DNA from 2 places in the Arthrobacter methylotrophus genome. Region 2 is predicted to be linked to the other one. Evidence: riboswitches for the same ligand, from Rfam matches in the RefSeq annotation. Region 2 holds a riboswitch; the other holds the start of a gene.
What was found. A riboswitch is a leader RNA that binds a small molecule or an ion and turns the genes downstream of it on or off. The one in region 2 is predicted to bind guanidine.
Positions count from the first base shown of each region.

Region 1 (14,701 bases), 4.1 Mb from region 2:
CGAGTGTGGTCGGATCTCCATGGCCAGGATGAACCACGGTGTCGTCCGGGTAAACCTCGAACAGCCGTTCCGTCACGTCGTTCAAAAGCGATGTGAAGCGGGCGGCATCGTTCTGGGTGTTGCCAACGCCTCCCGGGAACAAGGAGTCGCCACTGAAAATGTGCGTCGGTCCTTCCGGATCTTGGTACACGTAGGCAATTGAACCCGGAGTGTGTCCGCGCAAGTGCACCGCGGTGATGTCGAAACCGTCGAAGTTTCCAACATCGCCATGGCGCAACGGCACGTCCACAGGCACCGGCAGCGCGTCAGCGTCGTCCGCGCCGGCAGAGGTCTTGGCGCCCGTGACTTCCACTAAACCAGGAAGCGCCCGGACGTGGTCCCAGTGCTGGTGCGTCGTGGCGATCAGGGCCAGCCTCGGTGTGGCCGTAGTGTCCGCGGCCGAGGCCCCGATCATTTGCTGGATCGCTGGAAGGTCGTCGGCGGCGTCGATCAGGATCTGCGCACCACTTCCCTTAGCGGTGAGCAGGTACACGTTGTTGTTCATCTCGCTGACCGAGATACGCCGGACGGTGATGTCACGCAGTGAATGAATGAGTGAGTCCATTCGTCCACTTTACGGAACCAGCGCGGCTTAGCGATTATTCGCGGCCCTGCGAAACCCAGGTGGGATCCGCGGACCGTGAGCCGACGACGGCGTCCGCAGCGCCGTCGAGCACGTCCAGTTGGGCGGCACTCATCACGAGCGACAGGGCGCCCAGGTTCTCGTCGATCCGGTGCGCCTTGCGCGTGCCGGGGATGGGGACCACGCTGAGCTTAAGGCGGTGGCCCTGGGCGAAAAGCCACGCCAAAGCCACCTGGGCGGGAGTTGCATCCCGGCCAGTGCTCTGCGACAGCTCAGCGGCCACGGAGCGCACGGCGGCAACAACCGCCTGGTTCGCGTCAAGGGCTCCGTCGGCAAAACGGGGGATGCGGTGCCGGAAGTCGTTCTCGCCGAGTTGCTCGGCGTTGACGGTCCCGGTCAGAAACCCCCGGCCAAGCGGCGAATAGGGCACGAAGCCCACTCCCAACTCGGCTGCAGCCGGGACGACGTTGCGTTCAACGTCCCGGCTCCAGATTGACCATTCGCTCTGCACGGCGGCGATCGGGTGCACCGCGTTGGCTTCCCTTAGCTCCTCGGCCGTCACTTCCGACAAGCCCAGGTGCCGGACCTTGCCCGCCCGGACAAGCTTCGCCATGGCCTCCACGGTTTCCACAATCGGAACGCGGAGGTCGCGGCGGTGCATGTAGTAGAGGTCGATGACATCAGTGCCCAGGCGGCGGAGGCTCGCTTCCGCCGCCTGGGTCACGTAGGCGGTATCTCCGCGGACATCGGTGTAGCCATCCCGCGGATTGCCCACGATTCCGAACTTGGTAGCCAGCTGGACCTCGTCGCGGCGATCTTTCAACAGTTTGGCGATCAGTTCCTCGTTCTCGCCCGCGCCGTAAATATCCGCCGTATCGATGAAGCTGATGCCGGCGTCTACGGCATGATGCAGTGTCCTGAGGGATTCGGCGGGGTCCACCTCGCCGTACACGGGGGTCAACGCCATTCCGCCGAATCCGAGGGGGCTCACGGTCAGGCCGTCGCCGAGGTGTGCCGTCGTGGTTTCCGGGCTCATGGTTGTCTCCTTCGCCGAGTGGTCATCTCATTGCTGGCAACTCCGCGGGGCGGGGGAGTATTCCGCACGCCCCGGCTCAAAGCTCGGCTGGCTCGGCCACTTCATCATGCTTCTCCGAGGGAAGCACCTTCAATCCTGCTGCGCAACCCACGATTCCCGCGATGAAGAGCAGCTTGAGCGGGCTGGGGGGTTCGACGCCGGTGGCCATCGCCCAGCCGACCGTGAGCGCAGCGCCGATCCCCACCCAAACGGCGTAGGCCGTGCCAAGGGGAATGCGCCCGACTGCGATACTGAGGCCGATCATGCTGAGGGTCGCCGTGACGGCGAAGACGGCGGTGGGGATAGCTTGGCTGAATCCGTTGGACAGGCCGAGGGCCGTCGCCCACACCGCTTCGAGCACGGAGGAGGCCAATAAAACGGCCCATGCGAACTTGGCGGACATTGCTACGCCACCACTTTCAAGCCGACCACGCACACACCGATACCCGCGAGCAGCAGCAGGCGGGCCGCCGTCGGGCGCTCAACTTTGGCGATCATCGCGTAAACGGCCGTGAGGACGACGCCGACCCCCACCCACACTGCGTAAGCGGTGCCAGTGGGGATGGATTGCATGGCGAAGGCCAGTCCCGCGGTGCTCGCAACCACGGTGACGAGAAAGACGGCGGAAGGCAATGGCCTGCGGAAGCCTTGGGAACGGTGGAGTGCGGCCGCCCAGACGGCTTCGAGTCCACCGGAGAGGATGAGGATTAACCACGACATGACATATCCTTTGGCCAGTCTTGTCGCGTGCCGGGTACTGAGCCGTCGTCCGGAGGTCCCTGTGCTGGCCTTTCTTCGAGGCTAGCAAGCTCGACGCCGGGGGGCGAGTTTTCGTGGCGAGCCTCACCAGAGGACATGCCCAGCCGCGAGCACCACCAAGGGACATGTCCAGTGCTGGGGTGTGCGGGTGTGCATGTTGGCATTATGTCCAGCGCCCGGACCTAGGAGTGCGCATGCTCCACGCGGTCGATGGAGATAACGGCCAAGAATCCACGGCCCAGGATTTCCGGACTGCGGGTGTCCGATCCGACTACCGCGTCGTAGCGAGCGAGGTCCACAGGTTCCGTCGTCGCGGCTTCACCGTCTGGTGCCTCCGCGCTTTCCGCAGTCTGCGCGCCGGAAGTGACGGAAGCCTTGCCCTCCAAGAGGACCGCCAACTGGCCCTCGAACACGGGGTGTGCACGCTTCTTGGAGAGTTCGATGATGGACGTGTAGCCCTTGAATTCGCCGGCGCGGGCGATCACGTTGAGATCCCGGATGTCGCCGGTAGGGAGCGCGCTGGAAGAGGCTGCTTCTCCGGAAAACCGGAAGGGCCGGTACTTTTCCAAGGGGTGCTCTTCACCGTCCACCGTGAGCAGCAGCAACTCGCCGTCGATCACCGTGATGACGCGCTCCATACCGGGGAACATCGAGAAATCGCCGGCCGATACGACGTCGGCGATGCTGACGCGCCAGTCCCACGCCCCGTCTTGCGCCGACGCCGCTTCCGGATGGCTCGCCAGTTCGCGGGTCACCCCGCCGCCGTTGCGCCACGGTTGAGGCTTGAGCTCGGCAAAACGGATGATCTCCATGCGCTCCAGCCTAGCCCGAGCCTGCCTTCACCCGGCTGAACGCTCCCGTAACATCGGCGCAAACTTGGCTCGGTTCATCAATCCCTGATGCCCTTGCTAACGTCGTAGGGAGGTAAACGGTTGGAGGCCCGGAATGTTCGTCAAAGTGTGCGGCCTGAGCACGCCTGAATCAGTGCAGGCCGCCGTCGAGTCCTGCGCAGACGCCGTGGGTTTCGTGCTGACCAAGAGTCCGCGCCAGGTATCGCCAGACCGCGCCCGGGACCTACTCGTCCATGTACCGGAAGGTGTGGCCGCCGTCGGAGTCTTCCGCCGCGAGACCGCCGCGGACGCCGTTGCGACAGCCCGCGAGGCTGGCCTGAAATGGGTCCAACTGCACGGCAGCCGCTCGCCGGAAGATGTAAAGACCGTGCACGACGCCGGCATGCGGCTGATCAGGGCGGTCACCATGGGTGCCGCGCCGGAGGAGTTCGAGGAATGGGGCGAGGAACTCCTCCTGATTGACGCCGCTGTCCCGGGTTCGGGGGAGGCATGGGATTTTTCCTCGGTTCGGAAATTCGCTCTGGGTGGGCGCCACTGGTTGTTGGCCGGCGGGCTGACCGCGTCCAACGTAGGGGCCGCAGCGCATGAAGCAGCAGCTTGGGGCGTAGATGTGTCCAGCGGCGTTGAGTCCTCGCGTGGGGTGAAGGACCTTGAGCTCGTCCGGGCCTTCGTCCGAGCCGCAAAAGCCTGACTCCCCACCAAACCCTCGCTCACTTTTGGTGCCTTTTGGCGCGATCCTCCTGCAGAAGTCATGAGCGAGCGTTTGCGATTTCGCCCTCAAAAGTGAGCGAGCGTCGGAGGGAGTCCAGGCTTCGAAAAACCATTGACAGCCGCGCCTCGAAATACGATATTTAACACATCGGCTAATTAGTCGATGTGTTAAATACGAAGGCGCCAACGATGCCCACAGATCGGCTCAGCCTCATCTTCTCGGCACTTGCCGACCCCACCCGAAGGGCCATTCTCGCCCGCCTATCGGAGGGTGAAGCCACCGTGAACGAGCTTGCCGAACCGTTCGACATCAGCCTTCCCGCCGTCTCGCGGCATCTCAAGGTCCTGCAAAACGCGGGGCTCATCAGCCGGAGCCGGAATGCGCAATGGAGGTCTTCCAAACTGGAAGCAGAACCATTGCGCGAAGCCACCGAATGGATGGACGAATACAGGCGATTCTGGGATGCCAGCTTCACCCGCCTCGACGCCCACCTACGCAAGATTCAGCACGATTCAAACGATCGAGGGGTCAAGCAATGAACACGGAACAGAGCACCACCGAACAGCACATCCTCACCATGACCCGCGACTTCGACGCCCCACGTGAGCTCGTCTTCGAAGCCTTCGTGGACCCCGAGCAGTTGGCTGCATGGTTCGGGCCGGTGGGCATCGACTCGCCGCGCGACCGGATTGTTGTGGAACCCAGAGCGGGCGGCGTCTGGCAGCTCGTCATGACCTGGGACGAGGACGGTGCCACCAAGGAATCGCCCATTGACGCCGTCATCACCGCTTACGATCCGCCTGCGTTGCTGGTGGCCACCCAGAAAGCAGAGCCCGACGCCGGGATCACACTTTTGCTCGAAATGCGCCTTGAGTTTGAGGTGCTGGAAGGCAACCGCACGCGGCTTCATCTCACGCAAGGACCGTTCGACTCGGTCGAATGGGTTGAAATGACTCGCGAAGGATGGGGGACTTCATTCACTAAGTTGGACACCCTGCTGGTGCGGGAATAGCCCGCGCAACAAGTAAGTGCCAGAAGTCAACTTGGAAGGTCGCAGCTGATTCGGGCTAGACTCCCACGGCGGGGACAGAATGCCATTGTCCCCCGAGGCCGAATGGCTCCGGGGACTGACCGCCAAGCAGAATGCGACCTTTGAAAATCCTTGCTAAACCTCTTAACGGCCCTAACCGCTACCTGACAGTCGCCTTCTTCGCCGTTCTGGCGCTGTCCGGCTGCTCCGCGCAGGGTGGGGGCACCGCCTCGGCCGGTACGCCGTCGCCCTCTAGCACTGACGGAACCGCGTCGGTCAGCGCAAGCCCAAGTCCATCGTCGGGGCCGTACGGGGGCTTCGCTTCGGCAGTCGAAATGTGTTCCACCGTCTCCCAAGAAGCCACGGGAGCGTCGTTGCTACCCATGTCTGCGGCGCAGGGAAAGACCGCTGAACTGGAGCAGGATAAGGCCGAGCTCACCGCAACCGCCGAGCGCGTCCCGGAAAGCTTCAGGGCAGATTTCACGAATTTCAAGGACACGGCTATCGCCGGCTTGCAGGACCAAACGGTGTACTCGAGCGGAAAGTTCGAAAAGGCGATGGCTCCCGTCACAACCTGGCTGAGCGTCCACTGCAAATAGGCCTTCGTCAGGGAAATCCTGTCGACCCTGACCGACTTTGGCCCAATAGGTGAGCGTGCGTCCGGCAAAAGGGCCACATATGTGAGCGGGCGTCGGGGATCACCCGGCGTCGGAACGCTCGCGCACCTTTGGGCCGAAAGTGGGGCACCCTCCTTCAGTTCATCATCTGCAGGAGGGTGCCGCCATTTGGCCGCATAGGTGAGGGGGCGTCTGGGAAAAGGACCGCGTAGCTGAGCGGGGATCGGAAGATCAGGGGTATTTCAGGGCGAACCCCTAGGCCGCGGCAGCGTCCCACAAGGGACAATGGAAACATGAAAACGCTGCTCAACATCATCTGGCTCGTCTTCGGCGGCTTCGTTCTGGCCTTGGGATATTTCATGGCCGGAATTGTCTGTTGCTTGATGATCGTCACCATCCCGTGGGGCATCGCGTCGTTCCGGATCGCCTCGTACGCACTGTGGCCGTTTGGTCGTATGGTCGTTGACAAGCCCGGGAGCGGGGGCATCTTTACACTCCTGGGCAACGTCATCTGGTTGCTGGTTGCGGGCATTTGGATCGCGGTCGCCCACGTGGCCACTGCATTCGCCATGGCCATCACCATCGTCGGGATTCCCTTGGCCATCGCCAACCTGAAGCTCATCCCGGTGTCGCTCATGCCGTTGGGAAAGCAGATCGTGCCGAGCAACAGTCCCTTCGTCAGCACCTACCGCTAGCCCCGTGGCCCTCCCTGCGTAAGGCGCCATGGTTTGTTCCGGAGTAGCGTAGGCGGTGTCTGCACTGCCTCCCTCGAAAGGAACAGTCCATGCCCGCCGCCAGGAACACTGTCGCCAAGAACATCGTCGCCACCCTCAAAGCCAACAACATCCAACGCGTCTACGGGATCCCCGGAGATTCGCTCAACGGGTTCACGGATGCCCTGAGGGAGGAAGACAGTATCCGCTGGGTCCATGTCAGGCACGAGGAAGCCGCGGCGTTGGCAGCAGCTGCAGAGGCGGGTCTCACTGATGAGCTGGCGGTGTGTGCAGGATCCTGCGGACCGGGCAACCTGCACCTGATCAACGGGCTCTACGATGCCAACAAGTCCAGGGTTCCCGTGCTGGCCATCGCCGCCCACATTCCCAGCGAAGAGATCGGCAGCCAGTACTTCCAGGAGACGCACCCCCAGGAGCTATTCCGGGAATGCAGCGTTTACGTCGAGCACGTCGCCCATGCCTCCCAGATGCCCAGGGTCTTGGAAATCGCCATGCGGACGGCGGTCGAGAAGCGGGGTGTCGCCGTCGTCGTGATTCCCGGCGATGTTGCCCTCGCGGAGGCGCGCAGCGAGCGGACCGCGGTGATCCGCGCCGCCCGGCCAGAGATCCGACCCAATAGCCGTGAGCTCGCGGAGGCAGCTGGCATGCTCAACGCGGCCAGCAAAGTCACCATCCTGGCCGGTGCCGGCGCCGCGGGTGCGCACGCTGAGGTCATGGCCCTCGCGGACGCGCTAGGGGCGCCGATCGTCCACGCGATGCGCGGCAAGGAACACCTGGAGTACAACAACCCGTTCGACGTCGGCATGACCGGGCTCCTGGGGTTCAGTTCCGGTTACCGCGCCATGGCGAGCTGCGAGGCCTTGCTCATGCTGGGCACCGACTTTCCGTACCAGCAGTTCTACCCGGAGAACGCCAAGATCATCCAAGTGGATATCCGGGGCGAGCAGCTCGGCAGGCGTACCCCGCTTGACCTTGGGCTCGTGGGCACGGTCAAGGATACGGCGGCCTCGCTCCTGCCCCTGATCGAACGCAAGTCGAAGCGCACCCACCTGAGCACCTCGCTCAAGCACTACGCCAAGTCGCGCGCTAAACTCGATGACCTCGCCTCTCCGGCGAAGGGCGGCCAGCCCCTCCATCCGCAGTTTGTGGGCAGGCTTGTGGACGAATTGGCAGCCCCGGATGCTGTTTTCACGTGCGACGTCGGGTCCCCCACCGTGTGGGCCGCCCGCTATCTAACCATGAACGGTCGGCGGAGGCTTCTTGGCTCGTTCAACCACGGAACCATGGCCAACGCTCTATCGCACGGAATTGGTGCGGCTGCCGCGTATCCCGGCCGCCAAGTGGTTGCCTTGGCCGGGGACGGCGGCCTGACCATGCTTCTCGGTGAGCTGATCACCTTGGTGCAGAACAAACTCCCCGTCAAAGTGGTGGTCTTCAACAACTCCTCACTGAACTTCGTGGAGCTCGAAATGAAGGCCGCGGGCTTCGTCAATTTCGGTACGGAACTGGAGAACCCGGACTTTGCGAAGCTCGCGGAATCGCTGGGCATCCGCGGGATCCGGGTGGACGACTCCTCCGGGCTGAAGGCGGGATTGGCGGAAGCTTTCGCCCACGACGGCCCGGCCCTGATCGATGTCCGAACAGCCCGGCAGGAATTGTCCATTCCGCCGGCGATCAGCGCTGAACAGGTCAAGGGCTTCACGCTCTACGCGATCCGGACCGTCCTCTCGGGCCGCGGCGACCAACTCATCGACCTCGCGAAGACCAACATCCGCCAGATTTTCTAGGCGAAACCGCTACCGCGCAGGGTTAGTTGTCACGGCTCCGCTGCGCAGATCGAAACTGAAGCTGCGCTCCAAGGCCGGTGCGCCGCCGTCGTACGCTACCGCGAAAGTCAGCTCAAGAGAGTCCCGCGCAAGATCCTCTTCGGTGACGGTGTACACGGGAGTGAAGTAGGGGGCTTCCGCGCCCGGCGCGAGGTCTGTGGGCGGGAAGTCGGAGGCGTTCGAGTGCGGTCCGAGGAGTACGACGCCGGTAGCGGGCTGGGTGCCCAGGTTGCGGGCGCGTCCGGTGAAGGCGAGGATGTCCCCGGCTTTGTAGCCTGGAATGATGGGGCCGTAGTTGAGGTCCTGGGCTTCGCGGGTACCGAGGACCTGGGCTTGCTCGGCGGAGTAGCCTTGGCCGACTTCCTTCCAGGTCTGCACGTCCCAATCGCCGTGGTTGTCCGGGGAGATGACGTGGAATTCTCCGGCGTTCCGCCATACCGTGGGTCGTCCGGGAGTGATGGAGCGCAGCTCCATGCGGAACTCGACGCCGGCGGGCTGGGACTCGGTGGCGCCTTGATCCGGCACGCGAAGTTGCTCCGTCAGCTGCTCCACCGGCACGGAAACGAAGACGATCTCGCGGTAGCCCTGCCGTTCGTACAGCACGCCGATGTTCCCGTCCGGAAGCCGGGCAGCCGTCGAGTACGCCGAGCTGCCCTCGCACAACAAGAGCTTGGCACGCCACGTGGCACCGTTGTCCGTGGACAGGCTGAGGACCGTGTTGCGGCGGAGCGAGGTGTCCTGGTTGTTGCTCGCCAGGAGCCAATTGTCGGTGGCCGGGTTGCTCAGGGACGTCACGCTCGGCATCCCGTCGAAGCGGACCAAGGAACCATTGTCGCTCGGGTCGGGGAGGTCCTCTACCCGTTCCAGCTCGCTCCACGTTTCGCCGCCGTCGTGGGAGGTCGCGGCCAGGCGTCGGGGCGTCGCGCGTGAATGCAGGAGGAGGCGGCCGTCGTCGAGGCACGCGACTTTGTTCTCGTTGGGGCCGATTCCTGCCGGGCCCTTCCCGATCAGTGAACCAAGCGTCCAGTTCTCGCCGTGGTCGTCGCTGTACGCGGAAGCTGCCAGGATTTCGCCCTCCACGAGCACCACGAATTGCTGCACCAAGCGCCCGGCAAACGGACCCGCATGCATCTGGATACCTTGGCCCGCAGCTGCGAAAATCCCGGTGATGCCGCGTTCGCCGCGGCCCAGCTTGAGCTGCTCGGTGAGCCGCCGGTGCTGCCAGGTGACGCCGTCGTCGTCGGAATAGCTGACATCGCAGTGCTGCACGTCGTCGTCCGGTTCCAGCCCGGCCACTGCCTCGAAGAAGCCCGCGTGCTTGCCTGCGGCGTGGAACATGAAGATCCGCCCGGTCTCGGCGTCTACCAGGAGGCTGGGGTCGCCGTAGCCGTTGAGCCCGGAACCGCAGCGAACCACCCGCTGCTCCTCCCAGGTACGGCCGCTGTCCGTGCTGCGGCGGAACAAGAGGTCGATCGGGTTGGGCAGGTCGTCAAGGTTCGGCCTGCCGTCATAGGCGGCGAGCACTGTTCCCGCCGAGGAGACGGCCAGTGCCGGGATGCGGTATTGCCGGTAGCCTCCCGCGCCGCGCACGGCCAGGACGTGCTCGACGTCGGGACGGGCTGGGGGGAGTGCGGCACCATTGCTTCGGACATGGGAGGTCATATGTCCATGATACGAGTCGTGCTGCGGGGACCGTGCAGCGCTGCTTGGGCTTATGGCGAACCTAAGGCGAAATGGTTGACGCCCTTTCGGCTTCATCAATCTGGACCAGTCTCGGTAGGGTGGCGCAGAAGGTCGTCTCGCCCGGCGAAGTTGCGATTTCAACCCTGCCATCAAGCGCCTTGATGTTCTCAAGGACGAGCGAGAGGCCGAGCCCGGTGCCGTCCCCACTTCGCGAGCTGTCCGACTTGAAGAAGCGATAGAAGACCTTCTCGACGTCCGCAGCGGGTATCCCATCCCCGTGATCGGTCACGGAGACACGGAGCTCCGGACCCATCGGACATGCGTCGACGACGATCGGCGGCAACCCGTGGCGCAAGGCGTTCGCGACTAGATTGGACACCACGAGATCGAACCTCCTTGGGTCTGTTTCGAGCAAAAGCCCCGCCGGCGAGTGGACCTCGATCCCGGAGCCGGGAAAACGGGCCTCCACCAAATCTCGAAGCCGCATTTTGACATCGAAAACATCCTTCGAGATGACGATGCTGTGGGAGTCAAAGCGGGAGATCTCCAGAAGATCCTCCGTAAGATTGGCCAGTCTCCTCGCCGAAGAGGAGATCAGCGTGCCCGCCTCGGCGCGCAAGGGCCCTGGGGCTTCCGCATGACCGAGCACATCGGCCAGCGCCACCATGGCGGCCGTTGGCGTCCGCAGTTCGTGCGAAACATCGGCCACGAACCGGCGCGCGCGCTCTTCGGAGTCCTTCAGCTCGGACACCGACCTGTGTAACTGCTCGGACATTTCATTGAAGCTTGTAATCACGCCATCCAGTTCGTCAACGGTGTTGGCCGGAAGCGTTGCCGGCTCGACGCCGGCGTCGAACTGCTCGATGGCCCTGCGGAGCTCCAGGACCGGTCGCGTGAGCTGCCGGGCGAGCAGCCAGCCGACGGCGGCCCCGGCAACGCCGATCATCGAGGACAAGACGATCGAAGTACTGCTCAGGGCCCTGATCTGATCGTCTTGCGCCGAGAACGGATAGACAGCGTAAACAAAAGCGTCGACAGTGCCCACCTCGGACCCTGCCCGGACCAGCGTGACAACTTTACGGGTGCCGACGACGAAGACCGATTGTCCTGCGACTGTTTCACGCGAGAAGTCCGGAGCCGTCCGGGCGTTGTGTTCTACACGCTCCCTGAAAGTGGCGGGAAGCTGGCGAGGATCCAAGGTACCGCCCGAAGCCTGACCGAGAGAGGGCAGTACGATGCCCATTCGACCGACATCGAGGCTGGACGAGGGAACGGAGGAGACCAGGCCATCCAGAACCTCCAGCGCGTTCCAGGGCTCCCCAGACACGGTTGCTTTCGATTTGATCCCTTGGACGTCCCTGGTGAACTCTGCGAGTGCAAGATTCTGCTGTGCCATAAGGATATTCGTGCTCGCGAACCACGTGATCAGCGATCCGGTCGACACCGCGGCCAGGATCGCTATCAATGCCAGGGTTCCGCCGAGGCGAACGCCCAGGGTCCGCGGCATGACGCTTCGTCGGTTCATGGCTGCCGGTCGAAGCGATAACCAAAACCGCGGATGGTCACGATGTGACGGGGTTGCGAGGCATCGTCCTCGATCTTTCCCCTGAGCCGCTGGATCGTGGCATCGACCATCCTGGACTCCAAGAGGTATTCGATACCCCATACAGTGCGGAGCAATTGCTCCCGGCTGAGGACAACGCCGGGCCGATCAGAGAATTGGAGGAACAGTCTCAACTCGGTGGGCGAGAGTGGCACGTCCTCGCCCCCCTTCGTGACCTTGAGTGCGGTCCGGTCGATCGAGAGCGAACCACTCGTCAGGACGTCGGTGGTACCCGGTCTGTTCGTGTCCGGGGTTGTCCGGCGAAGCACCGCTCTAATCCGGGTTTCCAGGAGCGCAGGTTCGACGGGCTTGACAACGTAATCATCCGCTCCGGCCTCCAAGCCCAGAATCACATCGGCGTCCTCGCCCCGTGCCGTCATCATGATGATGGGGAGCATGCTGTGCTCCCGGATCCGCCGGCACACTTCCAAGCCATCGATATCCGGAAGCATGAGATCGAGAATGAGCAGTTCGGGGGGATCCGAGCCCAGTGCGGTCTTTACCCCCTCTGAGCCGAGGCGAACGCCTGTCGCCCTGTGCCCGCGTTGGCCCAGTGCAAGCTGGAAGGCCGTGTTTATCTCAGTGTCGTCCTCGACGACGAGTATTCTGGCCAAGAGGACTACTCCTTAGTGAAATATGATGGCTGCGTCCGAACCGAACTGCCGGGGCTAGCTGCCGAAATCTCGGCGGGGACGAAGTGTCTTCCGTGCTGTGGATCCCCGTAACGTGGGGTGCGTACAGTCTATTTGGATTGATTCGGACTCGCGGCGGGTGCAGGGCAAACGGACCCCGGCCGGGTAGTGAGCTCAAAATGCCACATTTCATTCGCATAACTTTGACACAAGCCGTAACTGCTTCCGTGCTGAATTAGCCAGTCAGCGGCCGAAGTTGGCCCGACATCAATCGCCTTTCCTAATACATGCGACGACTTCTCTGGAGAAGAGACCCAATGGAGGGCTTCCTCTTTACTGCCGTAGTTGGTGATCGCCTCGTCAAGAAGCGATTGTTGGTATCGTTCGCTCCTCCATCCGGAAGTGATGACGATCGCAATGCCCTGGGACTTTGCGTCTGCGGAAGCACGGCGGAGCGCTTCGAGCAGCTGGGCATCAAGTTTGTCGATTCCGGGCAGGCCCGTCCCGGTGGCAGCCTGTCCCTCTGGCAGAACACCGTCAGAAGGTCCAACCGGGCCCGTCGTGGGGCTGGAAGTGGGACCGGAAATAGGGATAGGGCTCGAAGTGGACCTCGAAAATGGGGTTGAGGCGTGATCCGTGGCGACGTCCGCCGCCGAACAACCAGAGGTGAGTAGAAGGCAGGTCAGTGCGGCGAGGATCGTTTCTTGGGGTCGCAGGGCGTTCATGAACTCACGGTATGAATCAGATGTCCGGGCCTAGAGGCAGCAATGTAACCGCCGCGCTACAGCTCAGGGCAGAAGTGCCACTTGGCTGCCTTTTTACTGCGGGGCGCCCGCCAGAGCCGTGGTTGGTGGGATGTTCGAGGCCCGCGTCGCAGGATAGATCCCGGCAATGAGCCCGATGACCAAGGTACTCGCGATGGCGGATGCGATAGTCGAAGGCGGAATTGTTGGTGGCCACCCGTTGGCAGCGGAGATTGCAAAGAGGCTCGCGGTGCCGACTAATATTCCAGCTAGGCCTCCCAAGACGGAAAGTTGAAGAGCCTCGAGGAGGAATTGGAAACGGATGTGGGATCGGGTTGCGCCGAGTGCGCGGCGGAGACCGACTTCTTGACGACGTTCAATCACGGAAATGATCATCGTGTTCGCCACGCCAATACCCCCAATCAACAGGCTAATGCCGCCGAGTGCAAACAGAAGCCCATTGAAGGCCGCGTCAGTGGCGGTCTTTGCCGCCAGCGCCTCCGAAGGTCGGGACACTTCAACACCTAGCGGAGACTGGGGATTAATCGTTTTGGGAAGGCGATCTTTCACTTCCAGGACAGTGAAATCGGTGGAGCGCTCATATATTCGTGTGGGCCGCCCATCCCAGCCCAAGACATTTTTACCGTATTCTTGTCCGATCAATGCCGCCGTATCCAGTTCCGGGGCAAGCGGCAACGGTTCCAGAATCCCGGTCACTGTTATGTCTCTGCCGTCGAGAACGATCTGGCTTCCAGGGCTCACAATTCCCAGGCGCTCAGCGGCTCTTGCGCCCAAGACCGTGGTTGGATAGGCAGCTTCAGGCCCACTAGGCCAGTGCCCCGCCTTTAGGGTTGCGTTGAGCAATTCACCCAGACCGGCTGAGAAGGTCAAAACATCAATTCCCTCGCTCTGTAACGGATCGATGATCCTACTGCGGTAAACATGTTGGTCTGTGAGCAGGGAGACCTCTTTGGCGTCTAGAACGCCGTCGATACGTCGCGCTTTGGCGGCCGAACCGATAGGCAGTCCATCGGCATCAGCTGCCACAGATTTGCCCGGTTCAATCGTGAGTAGATTTGTTCCCAACTTAGCAAGCTGTTCGTTGAGCTTGGCTTGACTTGAACTTGAAATCCCGACGATCGTGAGCATCGATGCGATGCCAATCGCGATGCCCAGCGCGGAGAGGACGGTACGTAAGGGCTTGGCCATGAGGGAAGCCCCGCCGATGCGAATGAGATCGGCGAAAGTGACCTTCGATTTCGCCTCGCTAGTCGGACGAATCATTGTGGCGTTCCTTGTGTGTCTGCGAGGACTTTGCCGTCCTGGATGCTGACCCGTCGTGGCATTTGCGCGGCGAGTTCAGGATCGTGTGTGATGACAATCACGGTGGTGCCCTCGTTATGAAATTTGCGGAGAATCTCCATGACGGCCGCACCTGAGCTGCGATCCAGGTTGCCCGTGGGTTCATCAGCCAGCAGAATGCGAGGACGCGAGACCACGGCCCGCGCGATGGCAACCCGTTGGCGCTCTCCGCCGGAAAGTTGATGAGGGCGGTGCCCACGCCGGTGGCTGAGCCCAACCGCATCCAGAGCCTCTGCCGCACGGCGCCGTCTGGAGCTACGGTCAACACCGCAATACAACATGCCGTTAGCGACGTTCTCGAGCGCAGTCGCGCCGTCGAGCAGATGGAATTGCTGGAAAATGAAGCCGATGCGATGTGCTCTGAGCGCCGAGAGCTCATCATCGCTCATATCAGCGACTGCGCGTCCTTCGATTACGGCGCACCCGGAGGTCGGCCGGTCGAGAGTTCCCAT
Region 1 covers NZ_BAABED010000001.1:109,907-124,607, forward strand. Annotated here, with positions in the region: gene ABD884_RS00535 (MBL fold metallo-hydrolase) at 1-604, opposite strand, end outside; gene ABD884_RS00540 (aldo/keto reductase) at 639-1,658, opposite strand; gene ABD884_RS00545 (DMT family transporter) at 1,735-2,100, opposite strand; gene ABD884_RS00550 (DMT family transporter) at 2,103-2,417, opposite strand; guanidine-III (ykkC-III) riboswitch at 2,428-2,492, opposite strand; gene ABD884_RS00555 (HutD/Ves family protein) at 2,639-3,268, opposite strand; gene ABD884_RS00560 (phosphoribosylanthranilate isomerase) at 3,402-3,998, shown strand; gene ABD884_RS00565 (ArsR/SmtB family transcription factor) at 4,208-4,558, shown strand; gene ABD884_RS00570 (SRPBCC family protein) at 4,555-5,031, shown strand; gene ABD884_RS00575 (nucleotide exchange factor GrpE) at 5,163-5,648, shown strand; gene ABD884_RS00580 (YccF domain-containing protein) at 5,960-6,361, shown strand; gene poxB (ubiquinone-dependent pyruvate dehydrogenase) at 6,451-8,187, shown strand; gene ABD884_RS00590 (sialidase family protein) at 8,197-9,888, opposite strand; gene ABD884_RS00595 (sensor histidine kinase) at 9,950-11,434, opposite strand; gene ABD884_RS00600 (response regulator) at 11,431-12,126, opposite strand; gene ABD884_RS00605 (M15 family metallopeptidase) at 12,255-12,869, opposite strand; gene ABD884_RS00610 (ABC transporter permease) at 12,963-14,171, opposite strand; gene ABD884_RS00615 (ABC transporter ATP-binding protein) at 14,168-14,701, opposite strand, start outside.
Region 1: it holds a riboswitch for guanidine, as region 2 does, so the genes downstream of both, ABD884_RS00550 (DMT family transporter) here and ABD884_RS21570 (DMT family transporter) in region 2, are expected to answer to the same signal.

Region 2 (14,701 bases):
TGCTGGGAACCCCGGCGTCGGCGGGAACGGTGACCGCTGCGGCCAGGGTAATCATGGACCCTGTGGGCGCGCATCTCGAACCCGGGGAAATCCTGGTGGCACCGTCCACGGATCCCGGCTGGACGCCCCTGTTCCTGACTGCCGGGGGCCTCGTCATGGAGATGGGTGGGCCCAACTCCCATGGCGCCGTCGTGGCCCGGGAGTACGGGATCCCGGCAGTCGTGGGCGTCCCGGATGCCACGTCCCGGATCAGTTCGGGCCAGAGGATCACGGTGGACGGCGCCACGGGGACGGTGGCCACCTAGCTCGATTTCAATGCCGAGCTAGGCGTGTTGGTGCGTTTCGTGTGCCGAGTGGCCAGCGGGTTCCAGCTGGAAGGTGCAGTGCTCGGTGTCGAAGTGCGAGCCGAGGCAGGACCCGAGTTGGTCCAGGAGCCGGTCCGCGCCTGTGGCGTCCAGTATCCGGTCCTCCACCACTACGTGGGCCGAGAAGACCGGAACGCCCGAGGTGATGGTCCAGATGTGGATGTCGTGAACGGCCACCACGCCTTCGACGGAGAGGATGTGCTCGCGGATCATTTTGACCTCGACACCCTTGGGCGTGGCCTCCAGCAGTACGTCGACCACATCGCGCAGCAAATGCCAGGCCCTGGGCAGGATCATGAGCGAGATCAGGATGGAGGCGATGGGGTCGGCGGCCCGGAAATCAGTGACCGTGATGACAATCGCGGCCGCGATGACGGCGAACGAACCCAACAGATCGCCCAGGACTTCGAGGTAGGCGCCGCGGACGTTCAGGCTCTCCTTCTGGGCCCCGCGCAGGATGAGGAGTGAGACCAGATTGGCGACCGCGCCCAGAATGGCAGCAAAGAGCATGACGTCAGTGTGGATCTCCGGTGTCTCCCCGAAACGGCGGAGCGCCTCGATGAAGATCACCACGGAGATCACAATCAAAATGAGGGCGTTAGCCAGCGCCGCCAGGACCTCGGCACGCTGGTACCCGTAAGTGCGTTGATCACTCGCGGGCCGGGTGGCTATCCAGGCGGCAAGCAACGCAATGAACACGCCTGCGGCATCGGAGAGCATGTGGCCTGCGTCAGCCAGCAGCGCCAATGAACCGGAGACGACGGCGCCCGCCACCTGGATGACCACCACCGCGAGGGTGATGCCCAAGACAGCGATGAGCCGCTTCCGGTGTTTGCCCGTTGCGGTGACGCCGTGTGAGTGGTTGTGATCGTGCCCCATGCCTACAAGGCTATCCCCAGCCGAGCTCGTGCAAACGGTCGTCGCCGATTCCGAAGTGATGGGCGATCTCGTGGATCACGGTAATGGCGACTTCGTCGATCACTTCCTGACGCGATCCGCAGATATCCAGGATCGGTTGCCGGAAGATGGTAATCCGGTCCGGGAGGGAGCCGGCATCCCACCACGAGTCCCGTTCCGTCAGAGGCACCCCCTCATACAGGCCAAGCAGCACCGTGCCAGGATCGTCACCGGGCTGTGGTGTGTAGTCGTCCTCGATGAAGATGGCCACATTGTCCATGGCACGGGCCGCTTTGTCGGGGATCAGGAGCAGGGCGTCACCGACTGCAGCCTCGAAGTCTTCCGGCGACATACTGAACGAAGCCACACCAAGCGGCGCCGGCCCGGTTCCGGGGAGTGACGAGGACATATGCTGGCCGCCGGGGGCTTCGCCGTCGGGAACGATCGGCAAGCCGGGAGGTAAATTCGCGGGCATGTTCCGACTCTAGTCCGCGGCCCGGTCGTTGACGCCGGATCTGCTGGCAGCTACAGTTTCCCAGGCCGGTAATTCGTATAACCACGCCCTAGATTAAGCCCAGCCGCTCGTGCAGATCCTGTGACCAGCACCCAAACGCTCCAACAGACAGGCCCGCACATGACCCGCCCCGGGAGTAGGCCCGGCACGACGATGAACGACGTCGCTGCCGCTGCGGGCGTTTCCCAGGCCACGGTTTCCCTGGTGCTTAACGATGCAGCGGGAACCAGATTCTCGGAGGAAACCCGGCACCGGGTCCATGCTGCCGCCCATCAACTGGGGTACCGGACCAACGCCCACGCCAAGGTTCTGCGGGACGGCGTGGCCGGGATGCTCGGCTTCGTGGGCGACTTCGTGGCCACCGCGCCCTTCGCGGGCACCATCATCGAGGGCGCCCAGGCCCGGGCTGGGGAGGCCGGACTGCTGCTCCTGACCGTCAACACCGGCGGGGACAAAGCGTTAGAAGCCGCTTCGCTGGAGACGATGCTGTCGTACAAGGTGGCCGGAGTGGTCTATGCCGCCATGGAGCACCGGGTCCTTGACGTGCCCGACGTCCTCGCGGAAGTGCCCGCCGTCGTGCTCAATTCGCGCGACCGTTCCGGACGCTTCCCCAGCTTCGTCCCGCAAGAGGAGCTGGGCGGGTACACCGCCACCAAACGCCTGCTCGACGCCGGCCATCGCCGCATTGCGATGATCAACATCGGTGCGGTGGACAGTGAGCTTCCCGCCGTCGTCGGACGCTATGCGGGCCACCTCCGCGCGCTCGAGGAGGCTGGCATCCGTGCCGATCCCCGGCTTCACCGCAGTGGTGACGGCCATGAATCGAGCGGTTTCACCAACGCCGTTGCACTCATGGCCGAACCGCGGCCACCCACGGCCATCTTCTGCGCCAGCGACCGCACTGCCTGGGGCGCCTACCAAGCGCTGGCCCGGCTCGGGGTGTCTATCCCGCACGATGTGTCCCTGGTGGGTTTCGACAACCAGGAAACGCTCGCACCGCACTTGCGGCCCGGGCTGACCACCCTGCAGCTGCCCTTCCTTGAGATGGGCAGGCGAGCCGTCGAACTGATCTTGGCCGGTGCGGATCGCGACGGCAGCACAGAATATTTTGAATGCCCCCTTGTCGAACGCCATTCCGTAGCGCCCCCGAAATCCACCAGTTGCCACTGAAACTCCCCACCCAAGGAACAGGAACAGCATGAAGTACTCCGCGCCCCTTGCGCCCGAGCCGCTCGACGTCGTCGTCGTCGGCGAAGCGCTCATCGACATCGTCAACTCGCCCGAAGGGCAAACCGAATACCCCGGCGGTTCGCCGGCAAACGTCGCCTACGGCCTCGGAAGGCTCGACGTGAAGGCCGGGCTGCTGACCGCCGTCGGGCGTGATCCGCGGGGCGAGGCCATCGCGGCGCACCTTGCAAGCGCCGGCGTGGTGGTGCTGCCGGGCTCGCAATCGCTCGCGAAGACCGCGACGGCGACGGCGGAGATCGCCGCGGACGGTTCGGCCGAGTACACCTTCGACATCGAGTGGACGCTGGCCCCCGCAGCCCTCCCCTACGCCCCGAAAGTGCTGCACACGGGATCGATCGCCACGTTCCTTGAGCCTGGTGCTGCCGTCGTCAGGAACCTGATGGAGCAGGCACAAGGCGGGTCCATCGTCACCTACGATCCCAACATCCGCACGGACCTCCTCGGCAGCCACAGCGAGGCGCTCCGCATTTTCGAAGAGCTCGTCCCGCTGACCACCGTCGTGAAGCTCAGCGATGACGACGCGTTCTGGCTCTACCCCGGCAAGTCCTTGGAAGAGAGCGCCGAACACATCCTGGGCCTCGGCGCCGGACTGGTTGTTCTCACCCGGGGCGCCCAAGGCTCCCTCATGGCGACGCCGCACACCCGGATCACGGTCCCGGCCGTCACGTCGATGGTTGCAGACACGATCGGCGCCGGCGATTCCTACATGTCGGCGCTCATCCTCGGACTCCTGCTGCGCGGTAGCCAAGGACTTGCCCCCACGGTCCTCGAACGCATCGGACAGACCGCCTCCATGGCTGCCGCAATTACGGTCGGGCGCCCGGGGGCCAACCCGCCCACCCACCGCGAGCTTCTCGCGGGGATGGCAAGGTAGGAGCGGCCCCTAGCGGGACCTGCGCCGCGTCAGCCCGACGCCGAGTAGGCAGATCGCGCCGCCTACCAAGCCCCAGATGGTGGGGATCTCCTGGAGCACCGCCCAAGAAATCAGGATCGTGGTGCCTGGAACCAGATACGTCGTGGCGGCGAGTTTCCCGGCCTGGATGAGGGACAGGGCGTAGGCCCACGTGGTGAAAGCGATAGCCGTGGGGAAGATCCCCAAATACACCAAGCCCAGCGTTGCCGGAAGGGGCGCGGCCTGCACTTCGGCCACCAGTTGACCGGCCCACGGCAGGCAGCACACGGCGCCCACCAGGATGCCGAACCAGGTGGCTTGCACTGCTGAGAACCTGCGCATCACGGGCTTCTGGACAGTCATGCTCACGGCGGCGAGCACAGCGGCAAGCAGGCATAACAGCACTCCGGTGACGTCCGCCGTCGAGCGTTGCCCCGAACCGAGCGCGATCAGCGCAACCCCGCCGAATGCCACGAGGCTGCCGATGATCAGCCAGCGTGGAAATCCCTCTTTCAGGGTGACGCCGGCGAGAACCGCGACCAGAATCGGTGAGACGTTGATGAGCATCGCGCTGGTTCCGGCATCGAGCATGTGCTCGGCGGCGTTCAGGGCGAGGTTGTAACCGGCAAACCACATGACGCCATAGGCGAGGATGGGCAGCCATTCGCGACCTTCAGGCCAGTGCTTGAGCCGCGGCAGGGCGACAATACCGAGCGCGACGGCGGCAACCACCAACCGTCCGAGCGTCAAGGAACCGGGGGAGAAGCTGGGTCCCACGGCGCGGATGCCTACGAAGGCGGACGCCCAAAGGACAACGGTGACGACGACGGCGGCGATGCCGAGCTTGCTGATGGTCCGGGAGTTGGTGGTCGCCGGAGAACTTGGGGTGCTTGTGGCCATGATGCCAATCTAGCCCGCCAATTGCAGGACGGACTGGCGGTTTTCGGACGTCTTTCAACAAGAAACCGCCAACTCTATCGAAGTGGATTTGAGGCCCGTTAGCGGCCCTCGTTTGAGGCCCGGTTGCGTCCCGATTTGAACAGCTAAGTGCGCGATTTGGGAATATCCCTGACTATGCTCTAAAGTTTTAGAGTCCAGTTCGGACGAGCGAGAAGCGGGACGCAGGCGGGAAATCGCATGGCGTTGTTGACCGTCGCGAATTCGGATTGTTCCAGGCCCCCATCGTCTAGCGGCCTAGGACACCGCCCTTTCACGGCGGCGGCACGGGTTCGAATCCCGTTGGGGGTACGCAAGGAACTGGTCAGGTCGGACTGAAAAGTCTGGTAGGCTGGGATCCTTGAAAAAATCGCGGTAGAGATACTGCGAGCGTAGTAGAGATACTACACTGCAAGGCCCTGTAGCGCAGTTGGTTAGCGCGCCGCCCTGTCACGGCGGAGGTCGCGGGTTCAAGTCCCGTCAGGGTCGCTCTGATTGCCGGAAGAAATTCCGGCAATCATGGTGACATTGTCACCTAAGGCTCTGTAGCTCAGTTGGTAGAGCGTTCGACTGAAAATCGAAAGGTCACCGGATCGACGCCGGTCGGAGCCACCTTAAACCCCCGATAATTCGGGGGTTTTTTCGTTTCTTGGGGATTCAGTGCATCTAGGTGTAGCTGAAACTGTAGCTATTTGCACTGCCGGACGTGATGGGCGCGAAGCGGCGGTTATCCGACAAGAATTTGTAAGCGAAACACGGACTACCGACCCGGAATTTTCGCAGGACAAAACGCTGCCATGCTCGGTTACGACATGAGCGACATCTGGATCCCCAGTCCCATGTCCAGTGTCGACGGGGACGGCTGGTAGGGGTGCGCTGTCGCGTTGGCGGGGCTGGTGCGAGTCTGGGTAGCAGGGGAGAGCTTTGTCTGGAGGCGTTGGCGTTGGTTTTGCATGTCGGGTTCCTCCCAGCTGACTGGGGTTCCGAGCGGGTTGGTGTTGTCGGTGATGGCCCAGCGGTCCCGGTAGATGAGGATTTCCTGTAGCGTTCGCCGTCGCCGGTCCGGGTCCGGGATGTTCTGGAGTTGTGAGGCGAGGTCCTGCACCCATGGTTCCTGACGGGTGGGGATGCGTGTGGCTACGAGTTTGGCGCGGTTGCGGATGCGTTGTTCGACCTGGGTCATGAGATTGCTCAAGTCGGGTCGGTTGCCGGGGCATCGGACGAGCCCTTCGGGTGCTTCGTGGAGGTTGGCGGCGGTGCGTAGCCGGTTGTGGATGATGGCGGTTAGGTCGCGGACTTCGCCGCGGGGCGCCATTGCGTTGAGCACTTCGCGTTCGGCCAGGTTCCGGTCATGTGCTGCCAGCCGCTTCCAGGCGGCGACAGTGGGTCCCCATGCCGGGGAGCGTTGCAGATCCCCGGCCGAACCGGGGAAGCTGGTGGTGAGGAAATCCGCGAGGTCCTCGTCGGCGGCGAGTTGGGTGAGGTAGTCGTGCTCGGCGGCGAGATGGTGGAGGGTATCGGTGCTGTCCTGGAGTTCCTGCCGGGTTTCGTGTGCGGTGTGTTCGGCACCTTCGGCGGCCAGGACCTGGCCGAGGATCTCTGGCCAGCCAGGCAGAGCTGTCGGATCAATCTGCTCGTCCGCGTCGGTGTCGGGTTCAACGATGTAGGCGGTGTTGGTGGTCCGGCCGCGGGTCATGCCGACGTAGAACAGTTCGCGGGTGAGCCTGCCTTCGGTGACGACGATGTGCCCGGTGTCGGCGGTGATTCCCTGCGAGCGGTGCGCTGTGGTTGCGTACCCCAATTCCGTAAACCCGGACAGGTAGCTTCGGTCAAGGTTGATGGTGGCGCCGGTGTCTTTTCTGACGCAGGACACGCTGCCGGCTTTGGTGGGGGGTGCGGTGATGGTCAGGAGGGTGCCGTTGCGGATGAACCCGCCCAGGCTGTCCCTGATTCGTCGGTCGTTGCGCCGGGCCAGGATCACGTCCCCGCAACCGGCTGTGAGGCCATCGGCCAGGGGCACGGTGTGCCGGGTGTCAACGGCTCCGGCGGCGGCCCGGTCGTCCTGTGCGCGCCGGTTGAGGACGGTCACGGTGTCATTGTCCGCGGCGATGAGGATGGAGGCCAGCCCCGTTTTCTCGTCCGCGGCCCATCCCGCGTACGCAGCCTCGATCATCCGGTGGTCGTTTCCGGCCAGGATCCGGCCGTGCCGCTGGTACTCGAGGATCCCGTCCCAGTTCCCGGCCCGCAGATGGAGCGAGGCAGCGCCTTCCCAGGCGTGGGTGAAGCGGTGCAGTGAGGTCAGCCGCACTGCCCGGCCGGTGCGGTCGAGCCAGCCGAGCATCCCGCCGGCGTCGATGGAATCCAGCTGGGCAGGGTCACCGACCAGCACCAGTTTCGCGCCTGCCGCGGTGGCCATTTCGTCACGTTTTCCGCTCCGAGTCCCAACGCGTCGCCGAGGACGTCGGCGGACACGGCGGCCGGGGCGAGGGCGACCACGCTGCCGGGACCGTGGATCCGTTGCCAGCCATCGCTCACGGCCTTCATCGTGGCGGTCTTCCCTGCCCCGGCCGGGCCGGTGAGCGCGTCCAGACGGCGCCGGCTGCTCAGGACCCGGAGGGCGGCGTCCTGCTGGTCCGCGAACAGGACGGACCCCGCACTGCCGGGCGTGGCGGTGACGGCGTCGACGGCGTCCCAGGGCTCCAATCCGGGCGCGTCGGTGGCGTGGCTGGCAGCCATGATGGCCTCCTCATCGGCCAGGATCCGGGCGTTGGTGAAGACCCGGTCGGTGGCCGGGTCGAAAACCGTGTGCCCGTCGGCGGCGAGATCAGCCCGGGCGTTCTCCGGAGCGATATACCGGTAGTCGTTGAGCGGGACAGAAAGTGTCTGGGCTTCGTCGGCAAGGGCGTCGATCATCGCTGTGCGTTCGGCGGGGCTGGCCATCCGGATGCCGGCGCAGACGCGTTCGGCCTCGGCGAGCAGATTCCACCGGTTCCAGGTGGCGCGTTTCTGGGCGACAAGGTCCATCACCAGCTGCCCGGTGACCTGCCGCCATTCCAGGGACAGGTCCGCACCCGTGAGGGGCCGGGTGCGGGACTGGTGGACAGTGCCGGCACTCAAACGTTCCGGCGAACAGCCAAGGCCTTCGGCCCGGCGACGCCAGGATGTAAGCCGCTCTGCCAGCGGTACGGGTTGGGCGTCCTTGGCCGTCCGGGTGGACAGGGTGGCCTGTTGCCGCAGCTTCAGGATGGTGGCGTCGGAGGGATTGGTCCCGTGTTCGAGGTTCCAGAGCCGGACCAGCCGGTCCTTCTCGAGTTCGATGATCCGTGCCCGGGCGGAGAACTCGGTGATCAGCCCGGCGTCGATCCCGGATAGCTCGCGGCTGGGGTTGCGTTCGACCGAGGCCGGTGTCCGCAGCTCGGTCTCGGTTCCCAGGCTGCGCCGCAGCTCGTCGAAGAGCAGGCCGTTGTAGTGCTCGCTGGCCGCGACCACCGCCTTGTACAGGGTCCGGGAATCGAGAGTGGTCCACGCCCCGTCGGTGGTTCGTTGGACGCGGTTGGCGATGACAGGTGGGTGTGCAGTTGGGGGTCACCGGCCCGGGATTCCCAATGATCAAACGCGGCGGCGATTCCTCCGCGGACCGGGACGTGGGCCACGCCGTTGCGGCCGGTCCGGGTGCGTATGGCCCGGCGCTCGAGCCAGACCAGGGTGTCCTGCACGGCGCGGTGATGCGCCGCGAATACCTGATCCCGGATGTCTTGCGGGCTGAGCGCCCACAGGACCGAGACCGACTTCGGAACGCTGAACGTCAAGTCGAACCCGGCGACGGGGTAACGCGTTGATGTTCCGGTTTTCCGGCCCGGCCCTGCCGGGACAGTGGCCCGCTGCCCGTGTCGGCGGCCCAGCGGCTCACCGGTGACCGGATGCAGTGCTCCGTCGAAGACTGCCTTCGCCGAATCATCCGTCAGGACGGTGCCGGGGGCAAGGCCGATGCCGTCCATGCCGCTGCCCAGCCAGGTCCCGGGCGGGTTACCGGATTTCGTGTAGTAGTCCGTCAGATCGCGCACGGTCACATCACCATGGGCCGTGGTCTTCAGCGGGTACTTGACCCCGGCATCCGCAGACAGCCGGGCAATGGACATCGTCACCGCAATGGCCCAGGAACAGCCGCGGAATGCCGGCAGGGACCGCATACCGGGCTGGGGGTGATGATGGTGTTTCGCCGTTGCTTCACGCCCCTTCATCGTCCGCAACGGGTTCGGGCACATGACCAGCGGCGGCAATAGGCGGCTGTCCCTTTTCGATCGATAGCCGGCTGTTACTGGCTTGGATGCCAGACGTGTGAATGATGGGGAAGTGCGTTCCGGATGCCGAGGGATGAGAAATGTGGAGCGCTCGGCCACTAACTTAAGGATTTGCCGGCCAAGGAATGAGACGCGTGCGTCACCGTCGGACGCAGCAAGCTCTTGCGCGCCAGCCCAATCAACTTGGGGAATCGAGAACGCGCAAAGGTGCCCGCACAAATCTGTGCGCCGCTGTCTGCCCATACGTCGCGCTGGCGGTTGGGATCGTGCCACTTTTGTCAGATTACGGTCTAAGAGATTCTCGACTCCTTGTCAGAAAAAGAAGAATCGGACCCTATTCTGACAGCTTTCGGATACCTGGCTGACGTCGGGTTGGGGTGTGCCTCTAGCATGCAGGCTCCAATGTGCCGGAGGCGACCGTCCGAAGAGTTACCTGTTGCCTAGGTGTGGCATGCCGCGTCCCCTTAAGGTTGCTGGGGAGCTAAGAATGCAAAATCTAGCGAACTTTTCACCGGACGAACACTCCGAGTCAGCGGCGGGAAGAAACTGCCTCGAGCTCCCCCTCGGGAGCACCACTGGGCTGGGCTCTCAGGCCAGCGGCGCAGCCCACGATGCCCGAAATGAACAGCAGTTTCAGCAGGCTGAGGGGCTCCACGCCGGTTGCCATCGCCCAGCCCACCGTGAGTGCGGCACCAATACCTACCCAGATAGCGTAGGCGGTGCCGAGTGGGATTGTGCGGATAGCCCAGCCCAGCCCGAGCATACTCAGCGTTGCTGTGGCGGCGAAGACCACGGTCGGCAGGGGTTTGCTGAAGCCGTCGGACATCCCTAAGGCTGTGGCCCACACGGCTTCCAGTACGGCCGAGGTCAGAAGTACGAACCAGGGGATGGAACGCTGCAGCATCACGCGGCCACCTTTAGGCCAACCACGCACGCGGCGATGCCGGACAGCAGGAGCAGGCGCGTCGCCGTCAAGCCTTCAACTTTGGTGATGACGGCATACGCAGAGGTCAGCACCACGCCGACGCCTACCCACACGGCGTAGGCGGTGCCGGTGGGAATGGACTGCATCGCGATGGCCATACCGCCGGTGCTGGCGGACACGGAGGCCAGGAACACGGCGGCGGGGGCGAGGCGATGCCTGCCCGAGGCCTGGGAAGCACGGTGAAGCGCTGCTGCCCAGACGGCTTCAAGTGCGCCGGAGAAAATAAGTAGCAGCCATGCCATCAGGGATCCTTTGGCCAGTCTTGTCGCGTGCCGGGTACTGAACCGTCGTCCGGAGGCTCGGTTTCAGAGCCTTGGTTCACCTTCACATGGACGGTTGTTCTAGTCAATGGTTCTAGTTAGATTACGAACGTTTCTTTTGATTCAAAGCAATGGTCTTGTGAGAGTGTAGTTGGCCGGGCCGAAACGGGAGACTGGAGAGTAAAAGTGACGCCATCGAAGTCTGTCATTTCATAGAGCCACGCGGCGACAGCCTGTGTCAGGCGCCGCGGCCGGGCGTCCTTCAGCGCCGCTGCGTCAAAGTCAGCCAGGCCCAGGCTCAGGGCCACACCGATGAAGTGCGGGTACAGGGCTGCGACGCTGCCGGAGGCGGTCACCGCACAGTAGCGGCCCGACAACTCAGCCGATCCGGCCGCGCGTTCATCGAGCCATTCCTTGGGGACTTGTCCAGGGGGAATTGTCGGATGCAGGACCTTGTCCTCGTCGTCCTCGATGATCTCGTCCAGCTCCATGCTGAGTCTGGCGTCATGACGGAAGCCGGCCAGAACCTCGAGCAGGCAAGCCAGCAGGCTCGAGCCTGCGTAGATTGTGCGGAAGTTGCCGTGCAGGTCGTCCCATCGGCCCGGGAATCTGCCGTCCGTGGCCCATTCCCAGCCGCTCCAGGCCCATGGCTCCGGTTGGAATCCGACGCGCCAGACTCTTGCCGCGGCTTCAGTCGCGGTCAGTTGTTCAGAAGCCACCGATCAGCCTGCCGCCGCGAAAGCGCGTGCAGCGGCCAGGACGAGCGGGCCGGCGTCGTCCAGCTGCCCCTCGCGGAGCAAACGCGCCGGAGGGACATCGTCAAGCTGTGGATTCATCCCTTGGAACCAGGCCTGCACCACGGCCCTGGAATCACGCTCACCGAGCAGGGCCGCCACGTGGTAGGCCGTGCGCAGGCGCCGCATTACATCGGCGGAGGGCTTCCTTTCCCCGTCCGCCCAAAGCCGTACAGCGCGCGTTTCCTTCACCGATCCGATGTACGCGACCAGCTTCGCCCCCAGCAGATCCCTCAGATCGCGGACCAGCTCCGGGTCGGGAAGACGGATGGAATCCTGATGGGCCTTTAGCCCTCCACGGGCTCCCGTCACTGCTGTCATACCTGATGATCCCACGGAAAGCAGGTGAAATCAAGGACTAAAACACACCCTAAAACACACCCAAAACGCCGATAATGAAGATTCCGTCAAGTAGCGTCTCCGGCAGCTGAGTCGGAAAAACTTCAAATCGGGAGGGCGTGTCCTGTCTCACCTAAGGTGAGGCAATCTCACTACAGATGAGGCATTGCCTTTTTTGTCTCACTGCAGTTAAGGCATTGGTGCGGCGTGTCTCACCTCACTTAAGGCATTGGCCGGTTTTGTCTCATTACAGTTGTGGCATGGGACACGCTGCGGCGGCGTCCGAAGCTTGTGCCGGACGCGATCTTGCTCCAGGCGCCCTGACCTACAGGGAGCAATTTTCCTCTGCGTCCAGGACTGGTTATCTCGCTGATTGCTGGATGATCCCGTTTGAGAACTCATTGCCGATTCGGCGTCTGACAGCATTCAAGGGACAGCGTAACTTCGCCGGTCTCTGGTGGTGCGCCACGAACCAGCGGCACGTCGGCTTCGAATCCTGGTGCGAACGTGACAATCTGATGCTTCTGGACTTCGACCCTGATGTCGCCGGCTTCTCATCCCAACCCTTCCGCATGACCCTGCCTTCCTCCCTCCCCCAGGGTTCACACGTGCCGGACTACTTCGTCCGGCTGGCGGATGGCTCGGCCGCCGTGATCGATGTCCGGCCTGACAACAGGGTGACTCCGGCGGATCAGGACATTTTTCATGCGACGGAGGACTTGTGCGCGACGGTCGGCTGGGCGTACAGGCGCCTCGGAGGGTTGCCGGCTGTTCTTCTGGCAAATCTGCGGTGGCTGTCCGGATACCGGCACCCGAGGTGTGTTCGGCCGTCGACAGCAGCCAAGCTCCTGGACAGGCTCGCCGCCGACGGCCCGATGTCAATACGTAGCCTGGCTGCTGCAACCGGTGACCCTGTCACGATCCTTGCACCGTTGTTCCACCTTCTCTGGACCCATCGCATCGGCACTGACATCTGCGCCCGGGTCCTCCATCAGGGCACGATGGTCTGGCTGAACGGCGAAGCACCGTGATGGGCGGGCGGGCCGTATTGACCCTCGGTGATGACGTTGAGCTCCGAGGGGTCATCTACCGGCTAACTGCTCTTGACGGTGAGGTCGCCATGCTTGCCGTTGCCGGCGAGGCACCTGTCGCGATCAAAGTCGGATCACTCCTGGCAGACAAGACCTTCAGGATCGTGGGAACTCAGCCAACGCGGCGGCGGATCGCAGGCCCGTCACCGCTGTTCGAATCGCTCCCTTCCGACGTGCAGGCAAGAGCGCGGTGGATGGAAAGCCACATGACCGAAGTCCTGGAGGGCATCCCCTGCAATGCCGATCCGGGCCAGACCGCCAGAAGGACCTTCGACGTCGAACTCACATCCTTGCGGCAACGCGAACAGGCCAAATTGGCGGAGCTTCACGAATTGGGCGAAACCATGAGCATCGGCTCGCTGCAGCGGTTGCGCCATGCCTACGAGAAAAGGGGCATCCTCGGGCTCGTTGACCGGCGGCTCATCCGCCAAACGCCCCTGGCAGGCCGGACGGACCAGCGGGTGGTCGATGCCATCCTCTCAGTGCTGGAAGGCAACACCCATCAGTCATCAGGAACCACGGACCGTTTGATGCGCCAAGTACGCAAGCAACTCGAAGCCGATCACGGGCCGGACGTTGTCCCTCTGCCGTCGAGGGCCACATTCCACCGCCTCATCGGCAGGCTTGCCGAGGGGCGCCACGCAACCGGGTCAGCCCGGACCCGGCGCACACTTGCCCAGCAACCGGAAGGACCTTTCGGCGCCGTCTACCCGGTCAGGCCCGGGGAATTGATGCAGATTGACTCCACTCCCCTGGACATCGCCGTCGAACTCGACGACGGCGTCATCGGCCGCGTCGAACTGACCGCAATGGTCGACATCGCAACTCGCAGCATCCCGGCAGCGGTCGTGCGCCCGGCAACGAAGGCTGTTGACGCGGCCCTGCTGCTCGCGCGGTGCCTGACCCCCGAGCTGATGCGGCCTGGTTGGGCCCAAGCGGCATCCATGGCCGCTTCCGCCCTGCCCTACCGGTCGATGAAATCCATCGACGAACGACTCGAGTACGCCGCCGCGAAACCGATTATCGTTCCGGAAACCATTGTCTGTGACCACGGCAAGGCCTACCTCTCCAACACCTTCAAGAGCGCGTGCCGCAGCCAGGGCATCAGCCTGCAGCCAGCACACCCCGACACGCCCACCGACAAGCCAGTCATTGAACGCACCCTGCAGTCCATCGGCACACTCTTCGCCCAATACGTCACCGGCTACCTGGGTTCCTCCGTCGAACGACGCGGCAAGAACGCCGAGCACCAGGCCGTGTTCTCCTTGCTGGAGATCCAGGACCTTCTCGATGAATGGATCGTCACCGGCTGGCAAAACCGCCCCCACGACGGGCTCCGGGACCCCTTCACACCCTCCCGGGTACTGACGCCGAACGAGAAATACGCGGCCCTTCTTGCGGTCAGCGGCTATATCCCGGTACCGCTCGGCGCCGAGGACTATCTGGAACTCCTGCCCGCCGAAACACGGGTGATCAACAGCTATGGTGTCAAAATCCGCCACCGGGTCTACGACACCGCCGATTTGAATCCTTACCGCGGCCAGAAATCCGGGATGAAAGCGCTCAAGGACCTATGGGAGGTCAGATACGACCCCTATGACGCCGGTTGTGTCTGGATCCGCAACCACCACGACGGCGGCTGGATCACCGCTTACTGGCGACACCTGTCCGCCTCTCCCCAACCCTTCGGGGACGACATCTGGGACTACGGACGCCAGATCGTCGGGCAACGCGGCATCACGAACCCCTCAGAGGAAACCATCAAGGCTGCGGTGGACAGCATCCTCGACAAAGCCTCACCCCCGGCCAAACCGCGGGCGAGGAACAGGAAAGACCAGCGGGCCGCCGCCCGCAATACTGCTGCCGTGGTGGCCCAACGTCCGCGGCCACACACCGTTCAGCCTGCTCTGGAAAAGCCCCCGACGCCGGACCCAGTGACCGGACCAGCCACGGAACGAGAAGCGGATACCCCGCAGCTGGCGAAGGTCATTCCGCTGAAGATATACAACCCCCAGGAAAAGGCCGACGAATGGTGGTAGAAACAGCAGAACTTCCCAGCGCCAGCCGCGCGCCAACCAC
Region 2 covers NZ_BAABED010000001.1:4,180,612-4,195,312, reverse strand. Annotated here, with positions in the region: gene ABD884_RS21625 (PEP/pyruvate-binding domain-containing protein) at 1-305, shown strand, start outside; gene ABD884_RS21620 (cation diffusion facilitator family transporter) at 324-1,244, opposite strand; gene ABD884_RS21615 (metallopeptidase family protein) at 1,255-1,737, opposite strand; gene ABD884_RS21610 (LacI family DNA-binding transcriptional regulator) at 1,858-2,946, shown strand; gene ABD884_RS21605 (carbohydrate kinase family protein) at 2,975-3,898, shown strand; gene ABD884_RS21600 (DMT family transporter) at 3,908-4,816, opposite strand; tRNA gene ABD884_RS21595 (tRNA-Glu) at 5,092-5,164, shown strand; tRNA gene ABD884_RS21590 (tRNA-Asp) at 5,268-5,341, shown strand; tRNA gene ABD884_RS21585 (tRNA-Phe) at 5,392-5,464, shown strand; partial or broken gene ABD884_RS21580 (AAA family ATPase) at 5,658-9,010, opposite strand; gene ABD884_RS21575 (DMT family transporter) at 9,683-10,057, opposite strand; gene ABD884_RS21570 (DMT family transporter) at 10,057-10,380, opposite strand; guanidine-III (ykkC-III) riboswitch at 10,390-10,455, opposite strand; gene ABD884_RS21565 (RES domain-containing protein) at 10,497-11,117, opposite strand; gene ABD884_RS21560 (hypothetical protein) at 11,121-11,513, opposite strand; gene ABD884_RS21555 (TnsA-like heteromeric transposase endonuclease subunit) at 11,792-12,562, shown strand; gene ABD884_RS21550 (Mu transposase C-terminal domain-containing protein) at 12,580-14,661, shown strand; gene ABD884_RS21545 (TniB family NTP-binding protein) at 14,652-14,701, shown strand, end outside.